Linked DNA regions of Alicycliphilus denitrificans K601. The main gene of each other region encodes a partner of the protein of the gene in region 2 in a complex. Links are inferred from orthologs where the notes say so. Each region holds a gene or a part of one and is shown on either strand. Other genes may lie near its edges.

Region 1 (3,295 bases), 3.7 Mb from region 2 along the record:
TCGAGCAGAAATACGGTCAGATCCTTGCGGTTGGCCTTGCGCACGCCGGCCTCGGCAACGCCGATACGCACCCCGGCGACGGGGTGCAGGTCTGCGGCCTGGGGGGCGGAAAGATTGACGGGCATGGAACGCTCCTGGGACAAACAAGGGGTTGAAAAGCAAACACGGGCCGCAGCCCGTGTCCGTTCATGGCCGCAGCATCAGGCGAGCTTGCCGTGGCACTGCTTGTATTTTTTACCACTGCCGCAGGGGCAGGGGTCGTTGCGGCCCACGCGCACGCCGGGCACGGCCGCCTGCTTGGCCCTGGCGGTCTGGGCATCGACCAGGGTCTCGACCTCGCCGGTCTCGGTGGGCGAGGTGTAGGTCACGTTGCTGATGCCCTCGCCGCGCTCCTCCATGGCCTGGGTGGCCTCGTCGAGCTGGGCATTGGACTGCACCTGCACGGTCATCATCAGGCGCGTGACCTCGTTCTTGACCTGGTCGATGAGCTGACGGAACAGCTCGAAGGCCTCGCGCTTGTATTCCTGCTTGGGCTGCTTCTGCGCGTAGCCGCGCAGATGGATGCCCTGGCGCAGGTAGTCGAGCGCGGAGAGGTGGTCGCGCCAGTTGGTGTCGAAGCTCTGCAGCAGCACCATGCGCTCGAACTGCGTGAAGTTCTCGGCGCCCACCTGGGCCACCTTGGCCTCGAAGGCCTCGCGCGCGGCCTGCAGCACCTTCTCCAGGATTTCCTCGTCGGTGATGGCGTCCGAGCCCTGCACCTCCTGCTGCAGCGCCAGTTGGACCTGCCAGTCGCTGGCCAGGGCCTTCTCAAGGCCCGCCAGGTCCCACTGTTCCTCAACGGACTCGGCAGGCACGTGCTGGCGCACCACATCGGTGAGGCAGTCGTCGCGCATGGCGGCGATCAGAGCCGACAGGTCGGGCGCGTCCAGGATCTCGTTGCGCTGCTGGTAGATCACCTTGCGCTGGTCGTTGGCCACGTCGTCGTATTCGAGCAGCTGCTTGCGGATATCGAAGTTGCGCGCCTCGACCTTGCGCTGCGCGCTCTCAATGCTGCGCGTGACGATGCCCGCCTCGATGGCCTCGCCGTCGGGCATCTTCAGGCGGTCCATGATGGCCTTGACGCGGTCGCCTGCGAAGATGCGCATGAGCGAGTCGTCCAGGCTCAGGTAGAAGCGCGAGGAGCCCGGGTCACCCTGGCGGCCCGAGCGGCCGCGCAGCTGGTTGTCGATGCGGCGCGATTCGTGCCGCTCGGTGGCGATGATGCGCAGGCCGCCCAGCGCCGTGACCTTGTCGTGGTCCACCTTCCACTGGGCGCGCAGCGCTTCGATCTGCGCCTCGCGCTGCTCGGGCGCAAGGGACTCGTCCGCCTCCAGCGCAGCCACGGCCTTCTCCACGTTGCCGCCGAGCACGATGTCGGTGCCACGGCCGGCCATGTTGGTGGCGATGGTGATCATGCCCGGGCGTCCCGCCTGGGCCACGATGTCGGCCTCGCGCGCGTGCTGCTTGGCGTTGAGCACTTGGTGCGGCAACCCGACCTTGTTCAGCAGCTCGTCAATGATCTCGGAGTTCTCGATCGACGTGGTGCCCACCAGCACAGGCTGGCCGCGCTCGTGGCACTCGCGGATGTCGGCGATGGCGGCCTCGTACTTCTCGCGCGTGGTCTTGTACACGCGGTCGAGCTGGTCGTCGCGGCGGCTCGGCCGGTTGGGCGGGATCACCACGGTCTCCAGGCCGTAGATCTCCTGGAACTCGTAGGCCTCGGTGTCGGCCGTGCCGGTCATGCCGGCGAGCTTGCCGTAGAGACGGAAGTAGTTCTGGAACGTGATCGAGGCCAGCGTCTGGTTCTCGGCCTGGATCTGCACGCCCTCCTTGGCCTCGACGGCCTGGTGCAGACCCTCGCTCCAGCGGCGGCCGGCCATCAAGCGGCCCGTGAACTCGTCCACGATGACGATCTCGCCGTTCTGCACCACGTAGTGCTGGTCGCGATGGTACAGGTGGTTGGCGCGCAGCGCGGCGTACAGGTGGTGCACCAGCGAAATGTTGGCCGGGTCGTAGAGCGACGCGCCTTCGGGGATCAGCCCCTGGCTGACCAGGATGCGCTCGGCGTTCTCGTGGCCCTGCTCGGTCAGGAACACCTGGTGCGTCTTCTCGTCCACCGTGAAGTCGCCGGGCTTGATCACGCCCTCGCCCGTGCGCGGGTCGGCCTCGCCCTCCTGGCGCGTGAGTAGCGGCACCACCTTGTTCATGGCCACGTACATGGCCGTGTGGTCCTCGGCCTGGCCGCTGATGATGAGCGGCGTGCGCGCCTCGTCGATCAGGATGGAGTCCACCTCGTCCACGATGGCGTAGTTGAGCCCGCGCTGCACGCGCTCGCGGGAGTCGTACACCATGTTGTCGCGCAGGTAGTCGAAGCCGTACTCGTTGTTCGTGCCATAGGTGATGTCGGCGCCATAGGCGGCCTGCTTCTCCTCGCGCGGCATCTGGGGCAGGTTCACCCCCACGGTCAGGCCCAGGAAGTTGTACAGGCGCCCCATCCACTGCGCGTCGCGGCCCGCGAGGTAATCGTTCACCGTGACCACATGCACGCCCTTGCCCGACAGGGCGTTCAGGTACACGGGCAGCGTGGCCGTGAGCGTCTTGCCCTCGCCCGTGCGCATCTCGGCGATCTTGCCGTGGTGCAGCGCCATGCCGCCGAGGAGCTGCACGTCGAAATGGCGCATCTTCATCACGCGCTTGGAGCCCTCGCGCACCACGGCGAAAGCCTCGGGCAGGATGGCATCGAGCGATTCGCCCTTGGCGATGCGGTCCTTGAATTCCTGCGTCTTGCTGCGCAGCGCCTCATCACTGAGCTTTTCGTACTCGGGCTCTATGGCATTGATGCGCGCAACCGTCTTGCGATATTGCTTGAGCAGCCGGTCGTTGCGGCTGCCGAACAGTTTGGTGAGGAAATTGGTGGCCATGCAAGCAGGACCGCGCTGCACGCAAGCGAGGCGGCAGAGCGACCGGAGTCCCTAAGATGAAGTGAATCCAGATGGGGCATTCGCCCAAAATTGCAATTGCCTGCAACCAGCGCGGCGAGCCCGAAACCGGCAATTCTACCTTTGCACAATGGCCGGCCGCCACGGGCGCCACGCGCTGGCCGGGCATCCGCAATAATCCCCACCCTGCTCCCCGTCGCCGCTGGCGCCTGCCCCGATTGCCATGAACCGTCGCCATTACGCCATCTCACTGCACCAGGCCACGCAGGAATCGCCGACCCTGGCCCGGCTGACGGCATTGACGCGCGATTCCAGCG
Region 2 (5,981 bases):
GCACCCAGCGCGCGCACAGAAGATTCACGGCCGGGGCCAGGACCCTTGATTTCGACGTCCAGGTTCTTGATGCCCTGTTCGATGGCGGCGCGACCCGCCACTTCGGAGGCCACCTGCGCTGCGAAGGGAGTGGACTTGCGCGAGCCCTTGAAACCCTGACCACCCGAGGAAGCCCAGGACAGTGCGTTGCCCTGGCGATCGGTGATCGTGATGATGGTGTTGTTGAAGGAGGCGTGCACGTGGGCGATGCCGTCCGACACGTTCTTGCGAACCTTCTTGCGCACGCGCTGCGCAGCGTTATTGGCGGGAGACTTGGCCATATGGATCTTTCAATCTTACTTCTTCAGTGCCGCTGCACCCTTGCGCGGGCCCTTGCGGGTGCGGGCGTTGGTGCGTGTGCGCTGGCCGCGCATGGGCAGGCCACGGCGATGGCGGAAGCCGCGATAGCAGCCGATGTCCATCAGGCGCTTGATGTTCATCGTGGTTTCACGGCGCAGGTCACCTTCGATGGTGAACTGGGCGATCTGGTCACGAATCTTCTCCAGATCGGCGTCGGTCAATTCCTTGACCTTCTTGGAATAAGCGATTCCACATGCTTCGCAGATTTTGCGAGCACGGGTGCGCCCAATCCCGTAGATGGCCGTCAGGCCAATCTCGGTGTGCTGATGGGGCGGGATGTTGATACCAGCGATACGAGCCATGTGCGTCCTCTAATATTTCCCAATCAACCTTGGCGCTGCTTGTGGCGCTGATCCGTGCAGATCACGCGCACCACGCCCTTGCGGCGGATGATTTTGCAGTTGCGGCAGATTTTCTTGACCGAAGCCGAAACTCTCATTGCATTCTCCTAAACTCTTGTCCAATCGTCCCGGCCCACTGCGCGGAACACAAAACACGTGCCCGCGATGGATCGAAGGGCATCAATAAACCGTTGTTTCTCTGGCGAACCCACCACTATAGCGCATTTACCAAAGGCACGTCGGAATCAGGTACCTGGTGTCGTCTTGAAGTTGGCCTTCTTCAGCAGCGATTCGTACTGCTGCGACATCATGTAGTTCTGCACCTGGGCCATGAAGTCCATCGTCACCACGACGATGATGAGCAACGAGGTGCCGCCGAAATAGAACGGCACGTTGTACTTCAGGATCAGGAACTCGGGCAGCAGGCACACGAAGGTGATGTACACGGCACCGGCCAGCGTCAGGCGTACCAGGATCTTGTCGATGTAGCGCGCCGTGTGCTCGCCTGGCCGAATGCCGGGGATGAAGGCCCCGCTCTTCTTCAGGTTGTCTGCAGTTTCACGGCTGTTGAAAACCAGCGCCGTGTAGAAAAAGCAGAAGAACACGATGGCAGCCGCATAGAACATCACGTACACCGGCTGCCCGGGCGTCAGGGCGCCAGAGATGTCACGCAGCCAGCGCATGGACTCGCCAGCGCTGAACCAGTTCACGATCGTCGCCGGCAACAGGATGATTGACGAGGCGAAGATCGGCGGAATCACGCCGGACATGTTCAGCTTCAGGGGCAGATGGGACGATTGCCCGCCATACACCTTGTTGCCGACCTGGCGGCGCGCATAGTTCACCAGGATCTTGCGCTGACCACGCTCGACGAACACGACGAAGTAGGTCACCAGCGCCACGACGATCACGATGAAGATGGCCGCCAGGATGCTCATCGCACCCGTGCGCACCAGCTCCAGCAAGCCACCGATGGAACTGGGCAGACCGGCCGCGATACCCGCGAAGATCAGGATGGAGATGCCGTTGCCCAAACCTCGCTCGGTAATCTGCTCGCCCAGCCACATCAGGAACATGGTGCCAGCCGTCAGGCTGACCATTGCCGTCATCCGGAAGCCGAAGCCGGGGCTCAGCACCAGGCCGGCCGAGCTTTCGAGAGCGACCGCGATGCCCAGCGACTGGAACACCGCGAGGCCCACGGTCCCGTAGCGCGTGTATTGCGTGATCTTGCGGCGACCCGCCTCCCCTTCCTTCTTCATCTGCTCGAACGTGGGAAGCACGTAGGTCATCAGTTGCATGATGATCGATGCCGAGATGTACGGCATGATCCCCAGCGCGAAGACCGTGAAGCGCGAAAGCGCTCCACCCGAGAACATGTTGAACAGGTTGAGGATGCCGCCCTGCTGGCCACTGAACAGCTGCTGCAGCTGTGCGGGGTCGATTCCCGGAACGGGAATGTGCGCCCCCACGCGGTACACCACCAACGCGAGCAACAAGAACACCAGTCGCCGGCGCAGATCACCAAACTTACCGGTTTTTGCCAGTTGAGCTGCGTTAGTAGCCACAGATGCCTTTCTTCAGAACCAAATCAGGCCAGGCTGCCGCCAGCCGCTTCGATCGCGGCCTTGGCACCCGCCGTGGCACCGATGCCCGTGAGCTTCACGGCCTTGGTGAGTTCGCCACTCTTGATGACCTTCACCACCTGGGCCAGGGCGGGCACGAGCCCGGCCTGCTTCAGGGAAAGAACGTCGATCTCAGCCTGGTCGAGCGCATTCAGCGCCGAAAGGGTGATCTCGGCATTGAACTTGAGCGACTGCGACTTGAAGCCGCGCTTGGGCAGGCGACGCTGCATGGGCATTTGACCGCCTTCGAAGCCGACCTTGTGGTAGCCGCCCGAACGCGACTTCTGGCCCTTGTGGCCGCGGCCGGCCGTCTTGCCCAGGCCGGAGCCGATACCACGACCGACACGGCGCTTGGCGTGCTTGGCTCCTGCTGCGGGCTTGATGCTATTGAGTTCCATCATCAACCTCTCAGAGGACTTTGACCAGATAGCTGATCTTGTTAATCATGCCGCGCACCTCAGGCGTGTCCTTGAGTTCGCTCACGCTGTTGAGCTTGCGAAGCCCCAGGCCACGAACCGTGGCGCGATGCGATTCCTTGGTGCCGATGGGGCTGCGCACCAATTGAATCTTGATGGTTTGTTGCGTTGTCATTGAGCCTCCCAATCAAGCGGCAAACAGGTCTTCGACCGTCTTGCCACGCTTGGCGGCCACTTCGGCCGGCGTAGTGGAATTGGCCAGGGCGTCCAGCGTTGCACGAACCATGTTGTAGGGGTTGGACGACCCGTGGCTCTTGGCCACGATGTCGGTGATGCCCATCACCTCGAACACGGCGCGCATCGGGCCGCCGGCGATGATGCCGGTACCCTTGGGGGCCGGAGCCATCATCACGACGGCGGCGCCATGGTGGCCGGTCACGTTGTGATGGATCGTGCCGCTCTTGAGGGACACCTTCATCATCTTGCGACGCGCTTCTTCCATGGCCTTCTGCACGGCAGCGGGCACTTCCTTGGACTTGCCCTTGCCCATGCCGACGCGGCCGTCGCCATCGCCGACCACGGTCAGTGCAGCGAAGCCGAGGATACGACCGCCCTTCACGACCTTGGTCACGCGGTTGACCGCGATCATTTTCTCGCGCAGACCGTCGTCACGACCTTCGTCTTGCACCTTGGGTTGAAATTTCGCCATTTTTATCCGCTCCGCTTAGAACTGCAGGCCGGCTTCACGGGCCGCCTCAGCCAGGGCCTTCACGCGGCCGTGATACGCAAAACCTGCGCGATCAAACGCGACCTTCTCGATACCGGCGGCCTTCGCCTTTTCGGCGATGCGCTTGCCGATGATCTGGGCCGCGGCGGTGTTGCCACCCTTGCCGGAGCCGCCGAGCGACTTGCGCACATCGGCCTCGGCCGTGGAGGCGCTGGCCAGCACCTTGGTGCCGCAGCCAGAGATCACGCTGGCGTAGATATGGAGGTTCGTACGGTTGACCGTCAGACGCGCGATGCCTTGCTGGGCAATGCGGATGCGGGTCTGGCGGGCACGACGAAGACGCTGCTCTTTCTTGGTCAACATGCTGCAGCTCCTTACTTCTTCTTGGTCTCTTTGATCACGACCTTCTCATCCGCATAGCGGATGCCCTTGCCCTTGTAGGGCTCGGGAGGACGAACGGCGCGGATCTCGGCAGCCAGCTGGCCCACCACCTGGCGGTCGGCACCCTTGATCACGACTTCGGTCGGAGTGGGGGTGGCCACGGTGATGCCGGCGGGCATCTCGAAGTTCACGGGGTGCGAGAAACCGACGTTCAGGTTCAGCTTGCTGCCGGAAGCAGCGGCCTTGAAACCCACGCCGATCAGCGTGAGCTTCTTCTCGAAGCCCTTGCTGACGCCCTGCACCATGTTGTTCACCAGCTGGCGCACGGTGCCGCTCATGGCGTTGGCTTCACGCGAATCATTGACCGGCTCGAAGCTCAGCTTGCCGTCGTTGCTGGACACCTTCACCAGCGCATTCTGCGCGAGCGACAGCGTGCCGCCCGAACCCTTGACGCTGATCTGGTCGTCCTTGATGGACACATCCACGCCTGCGGGGATGCTTACCGGGGATTTACCTACACGGGACATTTCAGTCTTCTCCTCAATGCCACGTCAAGCGACATAGCAAAGCACCTCGCCACCGACACCGGTAGCGCGCGCCTTGCGATCGGTCATCACACCCTTGGGCGTCGTGACGATTGCCACACCCAGGCCGTTCATGACTTGCGGAATGGAGTCGCGGCCCTTGTACACGCGCAGGCCGGGACGGCTCACGCGCTCGATGCGCTCGATCACGGGGCGACCGGCGTAGTACTTCAGGGTGATTTGGAGTTCAGACTTGCCACCGTCGGCCTTCACTTCGAAGCCGTCGATGTAACCCTCGTCCTTCAGCACCTGCGCGATGGCGACCTTCACCTTGGAGGAAGGCACCGACACGGTGGCCTTGGACACCATTTGCGCATTGCGAATGCGGGTCAGCAAGTCAGCGATGGGATCACTCATGCTCATGTTGTATCTCTCCTGCTGCGCTTACCAGCTGGCCTTGGTGACACCGGGGATGTCGCCGGCGAATGCCAGTTCACGGATCTTGGCGCGGCCCAGACCGAATTGACGGAAGGTGCCGCGGGGACGACCGGTGATTTCGCAGCGGTTGCGCTGGCGCGTGGGGTTGGCGTTGCGAGGCAACTTCTGCAGGCCCAGGCGAGCGGCTTCGCGCTCTTCGTCGCTGCGCTTGGCGTCGCCGGCGATGGCCTTCAGTTCCGCGTACTTGGCGGCGTACTTGGCGGCCAGTTTTTCGCGCTTGAGTTCGCGCTGGATCAAAGCTACTTTAGCCATACGCTGCCTTTAGTTCTTGAACGGGAAACGGAAAGCCGAGAGAAGTGCCTTGGCCTCTTCATCGGTCTTGGCCGTCGTGGTGATGCTAATGTTGAGGCCGCGCAAGGCGTCCACCTTGTCGTACTCGATCTCGGGGAAGATGATCTGTTCCTTGACGCCGATGTTGTAGTTGCCACGGCCGTCGAAAGCGCGGCCGGAGATACCACGGAAGTCGCGCACGCGGGGCAGCGCGACCGTCACGAAGCGGTCCAGGAATTCATACATCTGCGCGCCGCGCAGCGTCACCATGCAGCCGATGGCCTGGCCTTCGCGGATCTTGAAACCGGCAATGGCCTTCTTGGCCTTGGTCACCACGGGCTTCTGGCCTGCGATCTTGGTCAGGTCGGCCACGGCGTTGTCCATGATCTTCTTGTCGGCCACGGCCTCGCTCACGCCCATGTTGAGCGTGATCTTGGTCAGACGCGGGACCTGCATGGGCGAGGTGTAGCCGAACTGCTTGATCAGTTCGGGAGCGATCTTTTCGCGATAGAGTTGTTGCAGTCGTGCCATATGGACTCCTTAGGCCGCCTTGATTTCGGCGCCGTTGGACTTGAACACGCGCACGCGCGTTCCGTCGGCCTGCACCTTGATGCCCACGCGGTCGGCCTTGCCGGTAGCGGCATTGAAGATGGCCACGTTGGATTGGTGGATGGGCATGGCCTTTTCCACGATGCCGCCGGTGGTGCCCTTCATGGGGTTCGGCTTGACGTGCTTCTTGACCAGGTTGATGCCTTCGATGACCAGATGGGAGTCATCCTTGCGCAGCGTAACCGTGCCGCGCT

The links. The genes of interacting proteins can lie anywhere in the genome.
Region 1: the proteins of secY (region 2) and secA are in contact, whole or in part, in a crystal structure (PDB 3DIN), measured with the Thermotoga maritima proteins. The link is inferred for Alicycliphilus denitrificans K601 from one-to-one orthologs. Residues at the interface, in WP_004081795.1 of Thermotoga maritima: Glu108, Gly109, Glu110, Glu111, Ala236, Glu237, Arg238, Arg239, Ile240, Thr241, Ile242, Gln243, Tyr244, Ala245, Arg246, Arg247, Val248, Thr249, Gly250, Arg251, Arg252, Val253, Tyr254, Gly256, Ala257, Ser258, Thr259, Tyr260, Leu261, Pro262; in WP_004082002.1 of Thermotoga maritima: Glu261, Ala262, Arg263, Lys300, Ala301, Arg302, Thr303, Ile304, Ile305, Leu323, Tyr324, Asp325, Pro326, Val329, Ser330, Tyr333, Ile336, Lys340, Phe345, Val349, Glu363, Phe364, Tyr374, Ser375, Gly376, Gly377, Glu393, Ile395, Thr482, Ser483.

What each region holds. Positions count from the first base shown.
Region 1 is NC_015422.1:904,969-908,263, reverse strand. It holds secA (preprotein translocase subunit SecA), read right to left. Parts: upstream 2,961-3,295; coding sequence 201-2,960; downstream 1-200. Other genes in the region: ALIDE2_RS04305 (hypothetical protein), read left to right, coding at 3,202-3,295; argJ (bifunctional glutamate N-acetyltransferase/amino-acid acetyltransferase ArgJ), read right to left, coding at 1-125. UniProt on the Escherichia coli protein: Required for protein export, interacts with the SecYEG preprotein conducting channel.
Region 2 is NC_015422.1:4,557,325-4,563,305, forward strand. What follows is about bases 146-3,048. They hold secY (preprotein translocase subunit SecY), read right to left. Parts: upstream 2,306-3,048; coding sequence 986-2,305; downstream 146-985. Other genes in these bases: rpsK (30S ribosomal protein S11), read right to left, coding at 146-320; rpsM (30S ribosomal protein S13), read right to left, coding at 336-701; rpmJ (50S ribosomal protein L36), read right to left, coding at 725-838; rplO (50S ribosomal protein L15), read right to left, coding at 2,329-2,760; rpmD (50S ribosomal protein L30), read right to left, coding at 2,771-2,953. Outside these bases: more of rpsK, read right to left, coding at 1-145; more of rpsE, read right to left, coding at 3,049-3,487; rplR (50S ribosomal protein L18), read right to left, coding at 3,503-3,868; rplF (50S ribosomal protein L6), read right to left, coding at 3,880-4,413; rpsH (30S ribosomal protein S8), read right to left, coding at 4,438-4,833; rpsN (30S ribosomal protein S14), read right to left, coding at 4,855-5,160; rplE (50S ribosomal protein L5), read right to left, coding at 5,170-5,709; rplX (50S ribosomal protein L24), read right to left, coding at 5,719-5,981. UniProt on the Escherichia coli protein: The central subunit of the protein translocation channel SecYEG. Consists of two halves formed by TMs 1-5 and 6-10.